Regions from separate parts of the Cupriavidus sp. H19C3 genome, predicted to be linked through region 2. Evidence: predicted binding sites of a transcription regulator. Region 2 holds the regulator's gene; the other holds the start of a gene.
What was found. Region 2 encodes FliA, which starts transcription of late flagellar genes. Its sites were predicted from a motif close to CTAAAGTTTNNNNNNNNNNNGCCGNTA; they were not measured.
Positions count from the first base shown of each region.

Region 1 (11,219 bases), on a different replicon from region 2:
CTGCCGGCCGCGCAGGCGGACGAGATCAAGGCGCGCGAGAAGGCCTACGCGCAGGACCTGCAGCGGCAGGGCAAGTGGCAGCAGCTGTATCGCGTGGTGGGCGAATACGCCAACTACAGCGTGTTCGACGTGGAGTCGAACGACGAGCTGCACACGTTGCTGGCGGCGCTGCCGCTGTTCCCCTATATGAAGATCCAGGTCACGCCGCTGGCGAAGCATCCGTCTTCGATCCGGTAAGCGCAATCAGAACCACAAGGTGGAGGAGACGATGTCGAAGCAAAGCAAACCGGCCGCCGTGCGCATGCCGGGCAACGAAGGCCGCGCGCATGTGCGCGCGGGCATGGCAAGCCTGGCCGCGGCATGCGCGCTGCTGTGCGGCGTGTCCGGCGCCGCGCAGGCCGCCTATCCCGACCATGCCATCCGCTGGATCGTACCGTTCCCCGCGGGCGGGGCGATGGACAATATCGCGCGCACGCTGGGCGAGGACATGTCGCAGACGCTCGGGCAGCCGGTGGTGGTGGAGAACCGCCCGGGTGCCGGTGGCAATATCGGCGCGGAACTGGTGGCGCGCGCGCCGGCCGACGGCTACACGCTGCTCATCGTCGCCAACGGCATGGCGGTGAATCCCGCGCTCTACGGCAAGCTTGGCTACGACCCGGTCAAGGACTTCGCGCCGGTGTCGCTGCTCGCGGTGGTGCCCAACGTGCTGGTGACCAACAAGGCGAAGAATCCCGCCAGCAAGGTGGCCGAGGTGATTGCCAGGGCCAAGGCACAGCCGGGCAAGTACACCTACGCGTCGGCCGGCAACGGCACCTCGATCCATCTGGCCGGCGAGCTGTTCACGTCGATGGCGCAGGTGGATATGCTCCACATTCCGTACAAGGGCAGCGGCCCGGCCATGACCGATCTGCTCGGCGGCCAGGTCGACTACATGTTCGACAGCATTACCTCGGCCAAGCCCCATATCGATGCGGGCAAGCTGACCCCGATCGCCGTGACCACGAGCCGGCGCTCGACCGCGCTGCCCAATGTGCCGACGGTGGCGGAGTCGGGGCTGCCCGGCTACGAACTGTCGCCGTGGTTCGCGGCCTTTGTGCCGGCGCGCACGCCGCAGGCGGCTATCGATACCCTGAACCGCGCGATGCTGGAGGCGCTGAAGAAGCCCGCCGTGCAGAAGCGCCTGGCGGCTATCGGGGCCGAGCCGATCGGCAGCACGCCGGCCGCGCTCAAGGACCACCTGGCTCGCGAGACCACCAAGTGGGGCGCGCTGATCCGCGAGCGGGGTATCCATGCCGATTGAACCGACGCGCCAGCTGCACTACGAGATCGCCGGGCCGGCGCAGGCGCCGGTGCTCGTGCTGGCCAACTCGCTGGGCACCACGCTCGGGATGTGGCAGCCGCAGATGGCCGCGTGGACCGCGCGCTATCGGGTGCTGCGCCATGACACGCGCGGCCATGGCCGCTCGCCGCTGCCGGCGGCGGGCGCCGCGTCGGGGTTTGGCTTCGACGACCTCGCGGCCGATATCGTTGCCATCCTCGACCATGCCGGGATCGCACGCGCGCACTATTGCGGGCTCTCGATGGGCGGCATGACCGGCATGGTGCTGGCGCGTCATCATGCGGATCGCTTCGACCGCTTCGTGTTTGCCAATACGGCCGCGCAGATCGGGCCGGAATCGGTCTGGAATGCCCGCATCGAGACGGTGCGGCGCGGCGGCATGGACGCCATTGTCGAGGGCGTGCTGGCACGCTGGTTCACCGATGACTACCGCGCCAGGCCCGATGCCGGGATCGGACCGGTGCGCGAGATGCTGGCGCGGACCGACCCGGCCGGCTATCTCGCCAACTGCGCGGCGGTGCGCGATGCCGACCTGCGGCCATTGCTGGCCGGCATCGACGCGGAGGTGCTGGTGATTGCCGGTGAGCGGGACCTCGCCACCACCGCGGCGCAGGGCCGTGCCGTGGCTGAATCGATAGGGGGCGCACACTTTCTGTCACTCGATGCGGCCCATCTGTCCAACTGGGAAGTGCCCGCGGCCTTTGCCGACGCGGTCAGCAATTTTCTGGCGCTGCGCTAGGGGCCGGTACGCATGGTGTGGCCAACGCAACGATTGTTGCCGGCATGGCTACGCGGTGGTGACATCGATGCGCGCAATGCCATGCTCAAGGAGCCTCAAGGTGCGCGCGGCCCCGCCGTTATCCCGGAGGTCCACCACCTTCGCCCCTTCTTACGATGGCCAAGACCTCCCCGCTCGGTTCGCTCGCCGGCGTCAATCTCGATGCCGTGCTGGCCGACATCCAGCGCAAGCAAGGCGGCCGCCTTGCCAGTATTGCTCAGCAGGAACAGTCGTACACGTCCAGGCTTTCCGCCTATGGCAAGGTGGCCGGCGCGCTGACGGACTGGAAGTCCGCCGCGGCGGCACTGGCCAAGGCGTTCGGTGCCGGCGGCGACGAGGCCGGGCCGGATGCCGACAAGATCAAGTCGGCGGTCAAGTCCTTCGTCGATGCGTACAACGCCGCGCAGAAGGTCATGGCCAGTGTCGGCGGCTACGACAAGAGCACCGGCTCCGGAGGCGCGCTGTTCGGCGACAAGGCCCTGGCCGATGCGCGCACCCAGTTGCGCGACGTGTTCAACCAGACCACCGGTGGCGCGCTGGCCGACTACGGCCTGTCGTTCGATAGCGATGGCACGCTGCAGCTCGACCAGGACAAGCTCGGCGCCGCGATCCAGAGCAATCCGGGTGGGGTGCGCCAGTTCTTTATCGGCGACGACGGCGACGCCGGCCTGGCCGGTCGCGCGACGGCACTGGTGAGCGCGCTGACCGGCAAGGGCAGCCCGCTCGCCGGCGCGTCCGACGACGCGCTTGCCATGCTCGCGCTGCTGGACCAGAGCCACGAGAACGAATCGGACCGCGTGCAGCAACTCGTGGCGTCGTACCGCGCGCAATTCCAGCAACTGAGCCTGGTCAGCTACAACTTCGACGTCGCCAGCATGTTCATGTCGGACCAGCTGGCGGTGCTGCGGGGCTGAGCTCGGCCAGAAACGGCGTCAAGGTCGCCGCGATCCAGTCCATGAATACCCGCACCCGCGACGGCAGGTTGCGGCGGTGCGGGTAAAGCAGGGTGACCGGCATGGATGGCGGCCGGTACGCGGGCAGGACCTCCACCAGCCGGCCGTCGTCGAGCGCCGGCTGCATCGCATGCAGCGGCGCCTGCACGATGCCAAGGCCGGCCAGGGCCGCCGCCGTGTAGGCGTGACTGTTGTTGACGGTCACCTCGCCCGCCATCGGTATGGCGACCGTGCCGGCCTCACCCGTATATTCGAATCCCACCGAGCGCTGGCCAAAGGTGCCGACGAAATGCACCAGTCGATGGCCGGCCAGGTCGGCGACGTGCGTGGGCATGCCGTGTGCCTGCACGTAAGCCGGGCTGGCGCAGTTGATCATCGGCATTAAGCCGAGTGGCCGCGCCACCAGGGCGCTCTCTTCGAGCGCACCCATGCGGATCACGCAATCGAAACCCTCCCGTACCACGTCGACCCGGCGATCGGTGGCGCTGATTTCGACCGACAGGCCCGGATGGCGCGCCAGGAAGTCGGGCAGGCGCGGGATGACGAAAAGCTGGGCGATGCCGGCCGACATGTCGACGCGTAACCGTCCCTTGAGCGCGTGGCCCTCGCGCCGGAACATGCCGTGCAGATCGTCCATGTCGTCGAGCAGGTCGCGCGCGCGCTCGTGGAACGCGTGGCCATCGGGGGTCAGCTGGACTTTGCGCGTGGTGCGATGGAACAACTGGGTGCCGAGCTGCGACTCGAGCCGCTGAATGGCCAGCGAGACCGCGGCTTTCGACAGGTCGAGGCTGGCAGCGGCGCGCGCAAAGCCACCGAGGTCTGCCACCTGCAGGAAGATGCGGAGCGTATCGAGGGAGTCCATGGTCGGGACTGTTCACATGACGTGAACGATGATATCGCCATCGACTGATTTATCCAATGCGGATTGGTCAATACAGTGGAGTCACCGCGGCGAGGCGCCGCTTCCTTTCCGGAGAACTTCATGCAACATGCACCGATCGCGTTGATCACCGGCGGCAGCCGGGGTCTTGGCCGTAACGCCGCCCTGCACGTGGCTCGGGACGGCACCGACGTCCTGCTCACCTATCGCAGCAATCGCGCGGAGGCGGACGCCGCCGTCGCGGAAATCCGCGCGCTGGGCCGGCGCGCCGCCGCGCTGCCGCTCGATGTCGGCCAGAGCGCCACGTTCGCGTCGTTCGCCGCCCAGGTCCGGAAGGTGCTGGCCGACTGGCAGCGCACGGATTTCGATTTTCTGGTCAATAACGCCGGCATCGGCTATCACGTGCCGTTTGCCGATACCACCGAGGCCGTGTTCGACGAACTGATGCGCGTGCACCTGAAGGCGCCGTACTTCCTGACGCAGGCGTTGCTGCCGCTGATCGCGGACGGCGGCCGCATCCTCAACGTGTCCTCCGGTCTCGCGCGCTTCGCATTTGCGGGCTATTCCGCGTACGGCATGATGAAAGGCGGGGTCGAGGTGCTCACGCGCTATCTGGCCAGGGAGCTCGGTGCACGCGGCATCAGCGTCAACACGATCGCTCCCGGCGCCATCGAGACCGATTTCGCCGGCGGCGGGGTCCGCGACAACGCCCAGGCCAACGCGGCGGTCGCCGCGGTGACCGCGCTCGGCCGCGCCGGCCGCCCCGACGATATCGGGCCGGTGGTCGCGGCGCTGCTGTCGCCCGGCACCAAATGGGTCAACGCACAGCGCGTCGAGGCCTCGGGCGGGATGATGCTCTGAGCGCCGCGGCGCGCGCCTATTTGCCGCGGGCGCGACGACGCGCAGGGGGTGGTGAGCTCGGCTGCGCCGGGCTGGCCTTGCGCGGCGGCTGGCCTACGCGTTCCTGCAGCCACGCGTGCAGCAGCCGGATCGCGGGCGAGAATTGCTTGCGGTGCGGGCATACCAGGTTCAGCGGGATGGCATCGCCGGAGATGTGGTCGAGCAGCGTCACCAGGCGGCCGGCGTGCAGGTCGGCGGCGACATCGAGCCATGATTTGTAGGCGATGCCTTCGCCGGCCACGGCCCAGCGCCGCACGATGTCGGCATCGTCGCTGATCAGCGGGCCCGATACCGCCACCACGCGGCGCTTGCCGTCTTCCTGGAACGACCACTTGTCGTAGACGCGGCCATGCAGCATGAAGCGCAGGCACGTATGCGCGGACAACGCGTCGAGCGAGTCCGGCGCCGGGTGGCGCGCGAGGTAGTCGGGCGAGGCAACCAGGACGCGGCAGTTGGCGGGCGCCACCGGCAGCGCCACGTAGCTCGAATCCTCCATGTTGCCGTAGCGCAGGGCAACGTCGACCGGATCGCGAAACACGTCCGCGACCTGGTCGGAGAACGACAGGCGCAGGGTCAGTTGCGGATGCGCGCGGCGGAATTCGGTCAGCAGCGGCAGCAGGACATTGCGGCCCAGGTCGGACGGCGCGGCGATCTGCAGCACGCCCTTGACCGTGGCGGTCTCGGTATGAATCCGTTCGTGCCCCTCGCGCAGCGTTTCCAGCGCGCCCTGCGCATAGGGCAGGTACTGCTCGCCATCGGCGGTCAGCCGCAGGCTGCGCGTCGAGCGGGCGAACAGGCGGATATTGAGGTCGCGCTCGAGCCGCTGGATTGCGGCACTGACCTGGCCGGGCAGCAGGTTCACCTCGCGCGCCGCCGCGGAGAAGCTGCCGAGCGCGGCGGAGCGCACGAACAGGGCAAGGTCGTCGAATCGGATCATTTTCACGGGCGCAGAGAAAGTGCTTCCGAATTTTGCCTGTTTCCGGATGAGTTAGCGATGGACATCATGGTAACCATCGATTTCTCCTCACTTTCCGGGTGCCGCCATGAACCAGTTTCCCCGCCTTTCGCGCTTTGCCATTGCCTTGACCCTTGCCGCCAGCGCACCGCTGGCGTCCGCCGCCACGCTGGCCGCGCTGCCTGCCGAGAAGCCTGTCGGCAAGCTGGAGCAGGTGTTTGCGTTCCGGGGCCCGATGCCGACCGGTGTCACCGTGACCGAGACCGGCCGCATCTTCGTCAACTTTCCGCGCTGGGGCGACGACGTGCCGTTCACCGTCGGCGAGATCCGCGGCAACCAGGTGGTGCCGTATCCGGACGCCGCCATCAATCGCCAGGCCAACCCCGCGGGCTTCCTGAGCGTGCAGAGCGTGGTGGCGGACGGGCAGGGCAAGGTCTGGATCCTGGACACCGCCGCGCCCGGATTCGCGGCGCCGGTGCCGGGCCGCGCGCGGCTGGTGGCGGTGGACCTCGCGACCGACAAGGTGGTGCGTTCGCTGGCGTTTCCGGCCGACGTGATCCTGCCGAGCACCTACGTCAACGACATGCGCTTCGACTATCGGACCGGTGAGGCCGGCACGATCTATGTCACGGATTCGTCGGTGTCGGGGCCGGGCGCCATTATCGTGGTCGATATCGCCAGCGGCCGCGCCATGCGGCGGCTCAGCGGCGACCGTTCGACATCGGTCGACAAGTCGTTTGTGCCGGTGGTGGAAGGCAAGCCGATGGCGATGCGCGACCCCGACGGCAAGACCCGCCCGTTCGGCGTGGCCTCGGACGGGATTGCCCTGTCGGCCGATGGCGAGACGCTGTACTTCTGCCCGCTGTCGAGCCGTCATCTCTATGCGGTGCCGACGCGCCTGCTGCGCGACCCCTCGGTGAGCGAGGCCCAGCTCGCGGCGGCGGTGCAGGATCTCGGCGAGAAGGGCGCCTCCGACGGGCTCGAGAGCGATGCCGCCGGCGCCGTGTATGCCGGCGACTACGAGCACAACAGCATTCGCAAGCGGCTGTCCGACGGCACGTGGCAGACCATCGTGCACGATGGGCGTGCGCTGTGGCCGGACACCCTGTCGATCGGGCCGGACGGGTATCTCTACTTCACCGCCAATCAGTTGCACCGGCAGGCGCTGTTCCAGGGCAAGGACATGCGGGTCAAGCCATACAGCCTGTTTCGCGTGAAGATCGATGCCAGGCCGGCGCCGACGCGATAGCCTGCAGATGCCTGGCGGTCAACGGTGCTCAGGCCGCGTCGCGGTCGAGCACCACGAAGTACTTGCGTACCGGCTCGATGACCTCGAAGGTGCCCTCGAAGCCGGCCGGAATCACGCATGCATCGCCGGCGCCGAACTCGCGCGCCACGCCGGCGAGGTCGGTAATGCGCAGCCGGCCGCTGATCACATGGAAGAACTCTTCCTTGCCGGCCGGAAACGCGATGCGCCACGCGCCGGGCTCGCACGCCCAGATGCCGCAGTCGAAGTCGCCGCGCGTCGCGCTGTAGTGGGTCCACGTGGTGCGGTCCGGATTGCCTTGCACGAGCCGGTCCGCGCGCGGACGGTCATGGCTCGGCACCGGGTCGGCGCGGAAATCGATCAGGGCGGGGGAGCGCGATGGGGGCGGAGGGGGCGGAGGGGGCAGACATGGCAGGCAACGTGAAACGGAAGTCGTCAGTCTACCGCGTCAGCGCGTCCCGTCCGCCGTGCTCGTGCTCGTGCCGGCCGGCTCGCCAGCGGGCAGTACTTCGAAGGCGAGCAACTGCGTGACCTGCGGCGGGCCGAAGTTATCGTCGGACACCATCACCAGTGTCCGGTGTCCATTCGGCAGCCGGGGGCCCCACGCGATGCCTTCGATATTGTCGAGCCGCGGCAGGCCCAGTGTGGTGAGGTTCAGCACCAGACGCTTGGTCGCCGGGCGAAAGGCCGCGCGCACCTCCAGCGACGGCACCGCGCGGGTATCGGTGGCGTCGCGGACGTCCATCTCGTAGAGGCGGATATCGTTGACGTAACGGCCCTCGGCGTTCTGCGCGGCCGCGCGTTCGACCATCAGGAATCGATGCGCGTCGATGGCCAGCATCTCGGACACCCCGTTCTCGCCGCGCCGGCCCGTGGCCGGGGCCGGCGTCACGGCATCGATCGGGTATGCCACCTGGCGCAGCACGGTGCCGTCGCGACCGAATTGCGTGACGCGCGACCACGCGCCCGCCTGCGCCGTTGGCACCGGTCCATCCTCATGCAGGGGGCCTTCCATCGCCGTCCACAGGGTCTCGCCATCGGCCGAGAACGTGAGCGCTTCGAAGCCCAGGTTGAAGCGCGCGCCGCTGCCGATCGGCTCGCACAGCCGGAACATCGCCGGCGGCTCGATGCGACCGAGATAGGCGCCCGCCCGCGTGCCATGCGTGATCGACGGATCGCGATGCGTGGTAATGCAGTCGCCCTCGCTCGTGTACCAGAGCGTGCGGTCGCGCGGATCCACGCGGATCGACTCGAAGTCGGGAATCTCGCCGCGCGCCAGCACCTGCCGCAGCCGCGAGGGATACGGCTTGCCGTTGGCCTGCGTAAACACGGTGACGCCGGTCAGCACGAAGCTGCTGAACGCGTTGGCGTCGAGAGTCAGCTTTGCCGTATAAAAGCGCGCCGGCGATGTCTCGGAGCGGTCGTCGCTGACCAGGTACCAGGTATTGGTACTGGCGTCGTAGTCGAGGCCCGACAGCCCGCCCGCGATGGTGTCCTGGAATGTCGCGCCGGGCGGTATGCGCTGCTCGCCAATCAGGCGCAGCGCCTGCAGGGTGGGGCCGGCGCGCCCGGTGCAATCGGCGCAATCGGCGCCTTGGGCGTTTGCCGGCGAGGGCAATACGAGAGTGCCCACGCAGGCGAGGGCGGCCGCCCAGGCCGCGCAAGCGGGGAGCGGCGGAAAGGCGCAGCGCTTCGCCATGATCGTGCGGGTATGCATGCAGGTGATGGTCCGAACAGACACGCGCGATTGTGCCAGCACGATATGACACGTCTTTCCACCAGATCTCGTTTCTTGCGCGCGAAGCACTCCCCACTTGCCCCTTCCGCTTTCCCGACCCCTCGCACGTAGGGCACCGTCGGCCATGACAAGGCGGTGACCTTCATCGCTCGGTCACACTTTGATGACGATAATCACGGCGCACATGTTACGGACTGTAACCAAGGGCTTTCGCATGAGTATTCGTCATCGCATCACGCTGTTGATCGTCCTGATGTTGGTCGCGCTGGCGGCCATCGGTGGCTACGCGGTATTCCAGACGCGCGGCAGCGCGGCCGAAGTGAGGCAGGTCACCGCCGGCGTGGTGCCCAGCGCGCTGGCCTCGGCCGACGTGGTGTCGCTGGTGAAGGACGTGCAACTGGCCACCATGACACTGGTCTACGCCCCCGACGCCAATCTCGTGGCGCAGGCACAGGAAGACCTGAAGGCGCGCGAGACCGCGCTGAAGACGGCGCTTGCCGAGCAGGCCGCAAGCGCCAACAGTCATGCCCAGAAAGGGCTGCTGACCCAGGCGGACGAGAGCGTCGACAATTATTTCCAGGCGATCCAGGAAACCGCCGACATGAAGGCCGCCGGCAAGGACGAGATCGCCCAGGCCTTCCTGTTTGCCAACGTGGCGCGCTATCGCGACGAACTCGAGAAGATCGTGGCCACCCTGCGCGTGGAGAAGAATCGCGAGAAGGACCAGGCCATCGATTCGCTCAATGGCAACCTGGCCACCACTACCACGGCGATCGGCGCTGTCAGCGGCGTGGCGGTGATCGTGCTGGTGGCGGTTGGCATGCTGCTGTACCGGCAGATCACCCAGCCGCTCACGCGCATGCAGGGCATGATGAGCGAGATCGCGACCAGCCAGGACTTCACGCGGCGCGTGCCGGTGGGGCGCATGGACGAGATCGGCCATTCGATCGTCGCGTTCAACCAGATGATCGAGAAGATCCAGGAGAACTCGCTGCTGCTGCGCCAGAAGAACGCCGACATCCAGGCGATCCTGCAGAACATGCAGCAGGGCATCCTGACCGTGGTCGAGGATGCGACCGTGCACCCCGAATATTCGGTGTATCTCGAGCAGATCTTCGAGACCGGCGAGATCGCCGGGCGCGACTTCATGGACCTCGTGTTTGCCGACACCGACCTCGATGCCGATGGCCGCGCGCAAGTGGAAGCCGCGGTGGGTGCCTGCCTGGGCCAGGATGGCATCAACTTCGTCTTCAATCAGCATCTGCTGGTGGGCGAGGTAGTCCGGCGCATGCCGGACGGCCGCGAGAAGGCACTGGACCTGTCGTGGTCCGCGATTACCGACGACAACGATACGATCGTGCGGCTGATGCTGTGCGTGCGCGATGTGACGCAGCTGCGCAAGCTGGCCGCGGAAGCGAGCGAGCAGCGCCGCAGCCTGGAGATCATCGGCGAGATCCTGTCGGTGAGCCAGGAGAAGTTTCAGCAGTTCATCGCCAGCGCAACCGGCTTTATCCACGAGAACGAGCGCATCATCCGCCAATACTCGCAGGCCGATTCGGCCGCGATTGCCGCGCTGTTCCGCAACATGCATACGATCAAGGGCAACGCGCGCACCTACAACCTGCGCCACCTGACCAACGTCGTGCACGAGACCGAACAGCGCTACGACGCGCTGCGGCAGGAAGACGGCGCCCGGCAGTGGGACCAGAACGACCTGATGGCCGAACTGATGCGCGTGCGCGAGGCCATCGACCGCTACGCCACCATCAACGAGCACAGCCTCGGCCGCAAGGGGCCAGGCATGGTGGCCGACGGCAATGCGCTGGTGGTAGTGGACAAGGCGCGTATCGGCGAAGCGCTGCGCCTGATCGAGCATGCCAACCCGGCCAGCCTGCCGGACCTGGTGTCGATGCGCGAATCGGTGCGGCAGACCTTGCGCCTGCTGGGCAGCGCGAGCGTCGGCGAGGCGCTGGCCGGCGTGATCGGCTCGCTGCCGTCGCTGGCCCACGAGCTCGGCAAGGAGGTGCCATCGGTGCGCATCGACGACAACGGCTACCGGCTGGCCGAGGATGTGGTGCCGCTGATGGGCGATGTCTTCACGCATCTGCTGCGTAATGCGCTCGATCACGGCATCGAGACGGCCGAGGTGCGCCGCGCGCGCGGCAAGGCTCCCGCTGGCACCATCGATATCGAGGTGGGCGTGGACCGCGGCACGCTGCAGATCACGCTGAGCGACGATGGCCGAGGCCTCGCGCTCGACCGCATCCGCGGCATCGCGATGGATCGCGGCTGGCTTGGTGCGGATGCCTCGCCCAGCGACGAGGAGATCGCGCAGTGGATCTTCCGGCCGGGCTTCTCCACCGCGGAGACGGTCACCGCGGTGTCCGGGCGCGGGGTCGGCATGGACGC
Region 1 covers NZ_CP184986.1:1,930,674-1,941,892, reverse strand. The annotation lists gene catC (muconolactone Delta-isomerase) at 1-237, shown strand, start outside; gene DFLDMN_RS28140 (tripartite tricarboxylate transporter substrate binding protein) at 341-1,300, shown strand; gene pcaD (3-oxoadipate enol-lactonase) at 1,290-2,078, shown strand; gene fliD (flagellar filament capping protein FliD) at 2,234-3,031, shown strand; gene DFLDMN_RS28125 (LysR family transcriptional regulator) at 2,997-3,932, opposite strand; gene DFLDMN_RS28120 (SDR family NAD(P)-dependent oxidoreductase) at 4,053-4,811, shown strand; gene DFLDMN_RS28115 (LysR substrate-binding domain-containing protein) at 4,828-5,787, opposite strand; gene DFLDMN_RS28110 (L-dopachrome tautomerase-related protein) at 5,894-7,054, shown strand; gene DFLDMN_RS28105 (cupin domain-containing protein) at 7,083-7,478, opposite strand; gene DFLDMN_RS28100 (esterase-like activity of phytase family protein) at 7,521-8,789, opposite strand; gene DFLDMN_RS28095 (ATP-binding protein) at 9,025-11,219, shown strand, end outside.
Region 1: the regulator FliA is predicted to act here: its motif matches at 2,173-2,199, upstream of fliD (flagellar filament capping protein FliD).

Region 2 (11,219 bases):
GCGCCCGACCCGATCCATTCCAGACCTGCTTACCGTTGCGGGGGCAGCACAGGCCTTGCTACGCCGGTCAGCCGACGTCGCGCACCTGTTTCCCGTTTCACCCACGACCACGTGGGCACCTGCATTGCGGTCAGGCGCGCACTGGGCGTGCCATCGGCGCGCATTGTACTCAGAACTCGCGGCGACAAGTAATTCCGATGGCTCCGCCATTGGCAGGCGCGGGCCGGCTCTCGGTTCGGCGAGACCTGAGCCCGCACGACCGCCGGCATTCCTGCCGCCTGCCGCAATGTGCGGGGCGTTCCGCTATCCCGCCTTGTGCGCGGGTTTGCCCGCAATCCCCGCGCCCGCTTCCGGCGACAGGCGCGCGAACATCGGCAGCGATGCCAGCACCACCATCGCCGTGGCCAGGAAGGCGCAGGCAAAGTCGAAGCGATTCGCGCTGGTGCGCCCGCCCCACAGCATCGTCACCTGCAGCGAGCCGGCCGCGATCGCCACGCCTACCGCCTTCATCATCTGCTGCGCCGTGCCCTGGAACGAAGTTGCTGCGGAGAGCTGCGCCTGCGGCACGTCGGCAAAGGCCAGCGCACCCATCGAGGCAAAGCTCAGCGAGCGTGACAGCCCGCCCAGCAGCAGCACCACAAAGATGGCCGCCGCGGGCCAGGCCGGCGACAGCGCCGTGCACACCAGCAGCACCGCGCCGAACGAGACGCTGCCGACCATCAGCACGGTGCGCACGGACATCTTCTTGAGCGCGAAACGCGTCATCGGCCGCATGCAGAACGACCCCAGCGCGCTCGCCAGCGAGATCAACCCGCTGACCGAGGCGCTCAGGCCAAAGCCGACCTGCAGCGTCAGCGGCACCAGAAAGGGCAGCGCACCGGCGCCGGCGCGGAACAGGCTGCCGGCCACCGTGGCGGCATGGAAGGTCGGGATGCGCAGCAGCGAGAAGTCGATGGCGGGATCCGCGCGGCGCCGGCAATGGCGGACCGTCAGCCAGAACAGCAGCAGGCCGGCGACGATGCAGGCCACCGGCACGATGCCGGGCAACAGGCCCCGGCCGACGGTTTCCACGCCAAGCATCAGAGCCGTCAATGCCGCCGCGATCAGCGTCATGCCGGCCAGGTCGGGCGCCGGCGGATGCTCGGGTGCGGAGGGAGGAATCAGCCACGCGGTGAGCGCCAGGCCCACCGCGCCGACCGGGACGTTGATCCAGAACACCGCGCGCCAGGACAGCACGTCGGTCAGGAAGCCGCCGACCGGCGGACCCAGCACCGGCCCCAGCAGCGCGGGCATGGTCAGCCAGGTGGTGGCGGACAGCAGCTCCTCGCGTTTGACGCCGCGAAACAGGATCAGCCGGCCCACCGGCACCATCATCGCGCCGCCGATCCCCTGCAGGATGCGCGCCGCAATCAGCGCGGCCAGGCCATTGGAAATGGCACACAGCACCGAGGCGATGGTGAAGGTGGCGATCGCCGTCATGAACACCCGGCGCGCGCCGAAGCGGTCGGCTATCCAGCCGCTGACCGGAATAAACGCCGTGAGCGCGATCAGGTACGAGGTGATCGCGCTGCTCAGGTGAACGGGATTGACCTGCAGGTCGCGCGCCATGCTCGGCAGCGCCGTGGCTACCACGGTGCTGTCCAGGTTCTGCATGAACAACGCGCTCGCCACCACCGCCGCGGTGATGCGGAAGTTGGACGCGCGGGAATCGGAGGTGCCGGGCATGAAGAAGGGTTGAGCCAGACCGGACCGCAAACGGCGGCCGCGGATGGCAAGCGCAAATTATACCCACGGAGATTGCACAATCGCGCCGCATGGGTTCCAATGTTTGCCCACCAGCCGGAATTACCAAGCGCATGTCGACCGAAGCCCCCACCCCCCGCCAGCCGATCCGTGCCCTCACGCCGCTCGAAGGCCGCGTGGTGGCGGTGCTGCTCGAGAAGCAGTACACGGTGCCGGACACCTACCCGCTCTCCCTCAACGCGCTGACCGCTGGTTGCAACCAGAAGACGGCGCGCGCGCCGGTGATGAATGTCAGCGAGGACCAGGTCCTGGCCGCCATCGACGGCCTCAAGTCGCTGAGCCTGGTATTCGAGGGCAGCAGTAGCCGGGTGCCGCGTTTCGAACAGAACCTCGGCCGCGTGCTCGGGGTACCCAGCCAGTCCGCCGCGCTGCTGACCATTCTGCTGCTGCGCGGGCCGCAGACCGCGGCCGAGCTGCGTCTCAACTCGGCCCGGCTGCACGCGTTTGCCGATATCTCGTCGGTCGAGGCCTTCCTCAATGAACTGGCCGAGCACGCTCCCCCCTACGTCGTCCGCCTGCCGCGCGCGCCCGGCGAGCGCGAAAGCCGCTGGTCGCACCTGCTGTGCGGCGAGGTTGCGCTGCCGGAAGCTACCGCCGGCGGCGACGCCTCGGTGCCGCCCTCCGAATTCGAAGCCCTGCGCATCAGCCACCAGGAACTGACCGACAAGGTCGCCCGGCTGCAGGCGCTGGTGGAGGAGATGGCAAGCCAGTTGGGGATGCCGACGGAGCGGGCGCCAGACCAGGGGTCAGACCAGGCGTCTTAGTGCCTGGGCACAAGGGGTATTTCTCCCGCATTTGCCGAATTGTCCGGTTAAACGCGCCATGCGGGCCGGATTCGCAACATTTGCCCGCAAGTCCCTAAAGCTTGCGCGCCAGGGGGCCGTTAACACCGTCGCCCCCCTCATTCCTGAAACAGGCCCCGATTTCCCTCCCTTTTCCTCCTAATGGCAGCCCGGCCGGGATTTGATAATCCATGGTGACGAAGGGCCGTCCGCGCGCTTCGTATTGGAGCGTCCATGTCCGAGGAAAGCGATCTCGAGAAAACCGAACCCGCCACACCCCGGCGCCTTGAAAAGGCGCGAGAAGAGGGGCAGGTGGTGCGTTCGCGCGAGCTCGGTACCTTCGTGATGCTCATGACCGGCGTGGCTACGCTGTGGCTGTTCGGCGGCACGCTGGGCCGCGAACTCAATATGGCGATGCACGCCAGCCTGGCGTTCGAGCCCGCCACGGCGTTCGATACCAACCGCATGCTGTCCCAGTTTGCCGTGGTGGTGTGGGATTGCCTGCTGGTGTTCCTGCCGCTGCTGTTGATCTTTGGCGTGGCTGCCCTGCTGGCGCCGCTGGCCTTGGGCGGCTGGATGTTCTCGACCAAGCTGCTGACGCCCGATTTCACGCGCCTGTCGCCGCTCAAGGGCCTGGGCCGGATGTTCTCCTCGCAGTCGCTGGTGGAACTGGCCAAGGCCATCGCCAAGTCGCTGCTGGTGGGGGCGGTAGCGGCCTGGATGCTGTGGCGCAAGCTGCCGGAAGCCATCGGCCTGATGAACGCGCCGATCCAGGAAGCATTGCTGCATATGAGCGGGCTGGTGCTCTACGTCTGCGGCGTGGTGGCCGGCTCGCTGCTGCTGGTGGCGGCCATCGACGTGCCATGGCAGCTCTGGACCTTCTACAAGAAGCTTCGCATGACCAAGGAAGAGGTCAAGCAGGAGCACAAGGAAAGCGACGGCGACCCGCACGTCAAGGGCCGCATCCGTCAGCAGCAGCGTGCCATGGCGCGCCGCCGCATGATGACCGAGGTGCCCAAGGCCGACGTGGTCGTCACCAACCCGACCCACTTCGCCGTGGCGCTCCGCTACGAGGAAGGTCGCATGAGCGCCCCCCGCGTGGTGGCAAAGGGCACGGACGAAGTGGCCGCTCGCATCCGGGAGCTTGCCGTCGAGCATCGCGTGCCCGTGCTGTCCGCGCCGCCGCTGGCGCGCGCGCTGCACCGCCATGTGGAACTTGGCCAGGAAATCCCGTCCGGGCTCTATACCGCCGTGGCCGAAGTCCTGGCCTGGGTCTTTCAACTCAAGCACTGGCATTACGCCGACGGTCCGCAGCCGAGCGGACCGACGGAACTGCCGGTGCCCGATGAACTCGCCGTACCGGAAAGCCGCGCATGAACGCACTGACCAACTTCTTCAACCTGCCTGGCATCCGTGGGGGCGCGCAGGCGAAGGCACTGGCCGGACCGCTGCTGATCATCATGATCCTCGGCATGATGATCCTGCCGCTGCCGGCGTTCGTGCTCGACCTGCTGTTCACGTTCAATATTGCGCTGTCGATCATGGTGCTGCTGGTCGGCATGTACACGCAGCGCGCGCTGGACTTTGCCGCCTTCCCCGCGGTGCTGCTGTTCTCCACGCTGCTGCGCCTGTCGCTGAACGTGGCCTCCACGCGCGTGGTGCTGCTGGAAGGCCATAGCGGCCCGGACGCGGCCGGCAAGGTGATCGAGGCCTTCGGCCACTTCCTGGTCGGGGGCAACTTCGCGGTCGGTATCGTGGTGTTCGCGATCCTCGTGGTGATCAACTTCATGGTGATTACCAAGGGTGCGGGCCGTATCGCCGAGGTGGGCGCGCGCTTCATGCTCGACGCGATGCCCGGCAAGCAGATGGCGATCGACGCCGACCTGAACGCCGGCCTGATCAATGAGGAAGGCGCCAAGAAGCGCCGCGCCGAAGTCGCGCAGGAATCGGACTTCTACGGTGCCATGGACGGTGCCAGCAAGTTCGTGCGCGGCGATGCCGTGGCCGGCCTGCTCATCATGTTCATCAACCTGGCCGCCGGCATGGTGGTGGGCATGGTGCAGCACGACCTCGACTTCAGCACTGCCGTGCGCAATTACACGCTGCTGACCATCGGCGACGGCCTGGTGGCGCAGATCCCGGCACTGGTGATCTCGACCGCCGCCGGTGTGATCGTCTCGCGCGTCTCCAACGAACAGGACGTCGGCCAGCAGCTCACGGGCCAGCTGTTCTCGAATCCGCGCGTGATGTTCCTGACCGCCGCGATCATCGGCCTGATGGGCATCATCCCGGGCATGCCACACTTCGCGTTCCTGCTGCTGGCGGGCGCGCTGGCCTGGTTCGGCCGCTACGTCATGCAGCGCGAGCAGGTGGCCGAGCAGCAGCAGAAGACGCGTGCCGAACGCCCCCCTGTGGCGGCCCCGGAAACCACCGAAGCCACGTGGGACGACGTTACGCTGGTGGACCCGCTCGGCATGGAAGTGGGCTACCGCCTGATCTCGCTGGTCGACCGCGCGCAAAACGGTGAACTGCTCGGCCGGATCAAGAGCATCCGCAAGAAGATCGCGCAGGACATCGGCTTCCTGGTGCCGGTGGTGCATATCCGTGACAACCTCGAGCTGAAACCCAACGCCTATCGCATCACGCTCAAGGGCGTGGAGATCGGCCAGGGCGAAGCCACCCCGGGCCAGTGGATGGCGATCAATCCCGGCCAGGTCACCGGCACGCTGCCTGGCGCCGCCACGCGCGACCCGGCCTTTGGCCTGCCCGCGGTGTGGATCGACGCCGGCCTCAAGGAACAGGCGCAGGCGTATGGCTACACCGTGGTGGATGCCAGCACCGTGGTGGCTACCCACCTCAACCACCTGATCCAGATGCACGCGTCGGAGCTGCTTGGCCGCCAGGAAGTGCAGGCGCTGCTCGATCGCATCGCCAAGGACTCGCCCAAGCTTACCGAGGACCTGGTGCCCAAGACCATCTCGCTCACGGGTCTGCAGAAGATGCTGCAGAACCTGCTGGACGAAGGCGTGCCGATCCGCGACATGCGCACCATCCTCGACGTGGTGGCGGAACACGCGCCCAAGGTCAGCGACCCGACCGAGCTGACCGCGCTGGTGCGCGTCGCGCTCGGCCGCGCCATCACGCAGCAACTGTTCCCGAACAACGCCGACCTGCAGGTGATCAGCCTCGACGCGGGTCTGGAACGCGTGCTGACGCAGGCGCTGTCCAACGGCGGCGGCATCGAACCCGGTCTGGCCGATGCGCTCCTGCAGCAGGCGCAGGGCGCCGTGGGCCGCCAGGAACAGCTGGGTCTGGATCCGGTGCTGCTGGTGCCGTCGCCGCTGCGGCCGCTGATGGCGCGCTTCCTGCGCCGTACGCTGCCGCAATTGAAGGTGCTGTCGCATGCAGAAGTACCGGACAACCGCAATATCCGCATCACCGCGATGATCGGCGGCGCTGCCTGAGGAAATAGAACATGAGCGTGGCAAAGTTTGTGGCGGCGAATGGCCGCGAAGCGATGCGCAAGGTGCGCGAGGCCATGGGTCCGGACGCCGTGGTGCTGTCCAATCGCACCGTGGAGGGTGGCGTGGAGATCGTGGCGATGCGCGATGCCGATCTCGGTGCCGTCTCGGCCACCGCCATTCCGTATGCCGAGCCGCAGCCGGCCTTCACCGCATCGATCGCATCCGCCGCATCGATCGCATCGACCGCACCGGTCATGCACGATGCGCCGGCCATCGGCGATCTGCGTGGCGAGCTGGCCTCGATGCGCGCGATGCTCGAACGTCAGTTCGCGGGTCTGTCGGGCGGTGCGCCTGGCGTGGCTGCCGGCGATCCGCTGCGCGAGTCGCTGTTCGAATGGCTGGTCAACGCCGGCTTCTCGGGCCAGCTGTCGCGCACGCTGCTGAGCAAGCTGCCGGTGGGTCACGACCGGCCCGCCGCCATGGCTTGGATCCGCCAGGAGCTCGCCAATAAGGTACCGGTGCTCACCGACGAAGACTCGCTGTTCGCGCAGGGCGGTGTACTCGCGCTGATCGGCCCGACCGGCGTCGGCAAGACCACCACCACCGCCAAGCTGGCCGCGCGCTTCGTGCTGCGCCACGGTCCCGAGCGCCTGGCGCTGCTGACCACCGACAGCTTCCGGATCGGCGCGCACGAGCAGTTACGCATCTACGGCGACATCCTGGGCGTGCCCGTGCATGCGGTAAAAGATGCCGCGGACCTGCGCTTTGCACTGACCGCGATGAAAGACAAGCACCTCGTCATTATCGACACCGTCGGCATGAGCCAGCGCGACCGCAGCCTGTCCGACCAGATCGCGATGCTGGCCGGCGTGCAGGCCCCGGTGCAGCGCGTGCTGCTGCTCAACGGCGCCAGCCACGGCGATACGCTCAATGAGGTGGTGCACGCCTACCGTCATGACGCCGCGCCGAATGCCGGCGGGATCGACGGCTGCATCATCAGCAAGCTCGACGAAGCGACCCACCTCGGCTCCGTGCTCGATGTGGTGATCCGCCATCGCCTGCCCGTGTTCTACGCGTCCACCGGCCAACGCGTGCCCGAGCACCTGGAACTTGCCCAGGGCGCGGCCCTGGTGGAACGCGCGTTTCTCACGCCGCGCCGCGGTTCCCTGTTTGCTGACGCCGATGCGGCACGCCGCCAGGCGGCCGCGGCCGAGGCGGCGCCGACCGCCGCACGCCAGGGCGCCGGTGCCGACGACGTGCTGCGTTCGCTGACCGACAGCGCCAATGCCGTCGGCGTCTGCGTCGACGAGCTCAACGCACCGCAATACGGCTTTGAACTGGCCCGCTCGCTGTGGCAACAACGCGGCATCGGCGGTCCGGCGCTGCGCCAGATCGCCCAGCAGGTGCGCCTGACCATGTGCCGCGATGCCGCGCGCGCATGCGACCGCTATGTGCTGGCCGTGACCGGCACCGCCACGCTGCCGACGCAAGGCCGCCGTGCGCCGCAACTGCTGCAGCAGACGCTGTGGCTGGCCGATCGCGACGGCATGCCGCTCGCGACCACCATGGTGCCGGCGGCGCGTGCGCGCCAGACCATGGCCGAAGCCGAGGCCGAGGCGGAAGCCGCCACCGTGCGCGCGACCCTCGCCGCCGCCCGTACCGTGGTCAACGTCAATAGCTCGCTGCCGTCCACCACCACGCTGGCGCGCTGGCAACAGATCAACGAGCGTTGGGTGGCGTCGGTGCGCAAGACCTCGCGCGTGATCGCCGACGGCATTGCCAACAAGCTCGACACCGTCGCCGACACGCTGACCTTCCATGCCATCGGCGAACAGTCGTGGCGCGAGCGCGATGCCGTGCATTGGCTCGGCCAGTGCCTGGTGCGCGTGCCCGAAGGCCAGGTCCGTACCGCGTCGCGCGGCAAGGGCGGCGTCGAGGTTGGCATCGATGCCTGCCTGGTGGTGTCGCGCCTGGTCGACCGCGATTCCGGCGAGACGCTCGCCACCGACTACGTGCTGTGCGATCCGGCGCTTGCCGACGATGCCGCGCACGTGGTGCGCTGGTCCCGCTGGGCCGAAGCCGCCGACGAACAGTTCCGCACGTTGCGCCACGCCATCGAGCACTTTGCGCAGGACGCGGACACCGATGGCAGCGTCGACGTCAATGCCAGCCTGGTTTCCGTGCAGCTCGGCCTGACCACGCTGCGCCTGCAGCATGCTCCGAGTCCGACCGCGCCGGCCTTCCTGTCGCGGCTGGCCGGCCGCGCCCAGGCACGCGTCAATGCGCCGGTCGCCGGCACCGTGCTCAACGAAGGCATGGGCCGCCTGCTCGCACTGCTCGACGTGCTGGAAAATTATCCGGGCCGCCAGAACGTGGCCACGGCGGAAGACATGGGTGCGTCGGCAGCGACGGCCGGTGCGTTGGGTGGTGCGTTGGGTGGTGCGCTGGGTGGTGAGACCGCGGGGGCGCTGGGTGCCGTGGCATCGCAGCCGGCCATGCCGCACGCCGCCGCCCAAGCCGCCGCACACACCGCCGCATATTTTGCGGCTCCGCTCGACACCATGGCGGACACCGTGCCGCAATTCGCGTCGCTGGGGGGAGTAAGCCTTGACCATGTTGGGCTCCGATCAGGCCGAAAGCCTGCGCCGCATGCTCGCCCCGCGCGTGACGCGGCGCATCGCGGTGGTGGGCAGCGAACCTGGCGCCGGCGCCACCACGGTGGCGCTGGGCCTGGCCAACGCGCTGGCATTGCAGGGCGAGCGGGTGCTGCTGGTCGACGAGGACCGGCGCGGCGAGCGTGCCACGCGCCTTGCGGGCGCCACGCCCGCGGCCACCCTCGCCGATGTGCTGGCCGGCCGTACGCCGCTGGCCACCGCGCTCGGCACGCGCCCGTCCAGCGGCGTGGCAGTACTGCCGGCCGGGCAGGTACCGGCGGGCGCGACGCTGGATAACCGCACCGTGCCCGATATGCGCACGGTCATCATCGACGCCTGCACGGAGGCCGACGGCACGCTGTCCGCCACTGCGGGCGACGCGCACAACTTCGTGATCGTGATGCGGCCCGAGGCCGCGTCGATCACCGCCGCTTATGCGTGCATCAAGCGGCTGCATCACCTCTATGCGTGCCGGCGCTTCCACCTGATCGTCAATATGGCGACCAGCGAGGCGGCGGTCAGCGCGATTACCGGGAACCTGGCGCGCACCGCGGGCCAGTATCTCGGCGTGGAAGCAACCAGTGCGGGTGCGTTGCCAGTGGATCCACTGGTCGTGCGCGGACTGCAGCTCGGACGCTGCGTGGTGGAGGCCTTTCCGGCCGCCGCGGCCACCACGGCGCTGCGACGCGTGGCCAGTGCCATCAATGGCTGGCCGCTGCGTGCGGAAACAGCGGCACCGCGCGGCATGGCTGCAGCCATGCCGGCGTGAGGACAGAACAAGAAGTCATCGAGAACAAGACCGACCCCAAGCCAGCCAGCCAGCCCCAATGAGAGGCCCTGGCCCAGAAACCAAGCATTTACGAGAATTCCACCATGTATACGATTCAGGGAAAGCTCGAACAGGCAGACGTGGTCAAGACACATGCGCCGCTGGTGCGACGGATCGCGTTGCAGCTGGCGGCCAAGCTGCCGGCCAGCGTTCAGATCGACGACCTGATCCAGGCCGGCATGATCGGCCTGCTCGATGCGGCCAAGCGTTATGAGGACAATCACGGCGCGCGCTTCGAGACCTATGCGAGTCAGCGCATCCGTGGCGCCATGCTCGACGAGGTGCGCGCCAACGACTGGCAGTCCCGCAGCCTGCGGCAGTTCACGCGCCGCATCGAACGTACGCAGCGCAGCCTCGAACAGAAGCTCGGCCGCACGCCGGTCGATTCGGAAGTGGCGGCGGAGATGGAGCTGCCGCTCGAGGAATACCAGCAACTGCTCAACGAGGTGTACGGCTGTCAGCTGCTGCACTACGAGGACTTCGAGCGCTCGGGAGAAGAAGACTTCCTCGACCGCCACCTCGGTGTGTCGGAAGAAGCCAACCCGCTGACGGTGCTGATGGAAAGCGGCATGCGCGAAGCGCTGATCCGCGCCATCGACAAGCTGCCCGAACGCGAGAAGCTGGTGCTGTCGCTGTGCTACGACCAGGAACTCAACCTGCGCGAGATTGGCGCCGTGCTCGAAGTGACCGAGTCGCGCGTATGCCAGATCCGCAGCCAGGCCATCACGCGCCTGCGCAACCAGCTGCGCGGACTGCTGTGATGGCGCGCGGCCCGATTCTCGCCCCGACTCTCGCCCCGATTCTGGCGACGACTGCGCTGTGCGGCCTGCTGACCTCGGCCCCCTCGGCCGCCCAGGTCCGCCAGGTCGGGTACGCACAAGGCATGACGCGAACCACGCTTGAGGTCGGGTCGCGCCATGCGTGGACCAACTCGGTGGTCGGTCCTACCATCTCGGGCCGTGGCCAGCGCGCGGTATCGGCACCGCTGATGCCGAGCGGTGTCATGCCGCAATCGGAGGGCGTGATCACTTCGGTGCGCTGGCGCTACAGCTTTCTGCGCGTGCCGCCGGTGGAGATGCAAGCCTATCTGTGCAATGCCGACCGTTGCGTCCTGCTGCCATCGGCCGAAGGCAAGACCGACGCATTCCGTGGCGACGATGCCAGCAAGGGCTTCGTGTTCGCCTTCCGCGTGCCGGGGCAGGGCATCCTGCCCACGTTGCGTGGGCGCAGCAACGAGGTCACGGTCAGCTATCGATAGGGAATCGACGCCGGCATGCGGCGCGATATGGGCGAGCGCTGTGGGGGAAGTGGTGCGGGGGGAGGGTATGGGGACGCTCAAGGACTGCGACCCGACCCAAGCCAATCGCGGCACCGCCCTTGGCCCGCATCGTATCGACACGGTGGGGCGGAGTCGGTAGAGCGGTAAGCGGAATGCGGTAAGGATCGGTGGCCGAGTCGCCGTGGCACGCGGCGTCAGCCGGCAGCCAGCGTCACCCCGGTGCCGGCGCTCTGCGCCTTGCCGTCGCGGCCATACATTTCGTTGGCGACTTCGCCGCCCTGGCGCAGCACCTGGATCGCTTCCTGCGTGAACTCGAGATGGGCGTTGACGATCGCGCCATTCACCTCGTTCGACTGCTTCGCCTTCTGCGCGAAGAACACGATCTTGCGCCATGCATCGGCCACCGCC
Region 2 covers NZ_CP184985.1:3,100,973-3,112,191, forward strand. The annotation lists cobalamin riboswitch at 1-138, opposite strand, end outside; gene DFLDMN_RS14265 (MFS transporter) at 304-1,725, opposite strand; gene DFLDMN_RS14270 (YceH family protein) at 1,857-2,567, shown strand; gene flhB (flagellar biosynthesis protein FlhB) at 2,820-3,962, shown strand; gene flhA (flagellar biosynthesis protein FlhA) at 3,959-6,049, shown strand; partial or broken gene flhF (flagellar biosynthesis protein FlhF) at 6,061-8,442, shown strand; gene DFLDMN_RS14290 (MinD/ParA family ATP-binding protein) at 8,663-9,472, shown strand; gene DFLDMN_RS14295 (RNA polymerase sigma factor FliA) at 9,577-10,293, shown strand; gene DFLDMN_RS14300 (flagellar protein FlhE) at 10,416-10,790, shown strand; gene DFLDMN_RS14305 (flagella synthesis protein FlgN) at 11,006-11,219, opposite strand, start outside.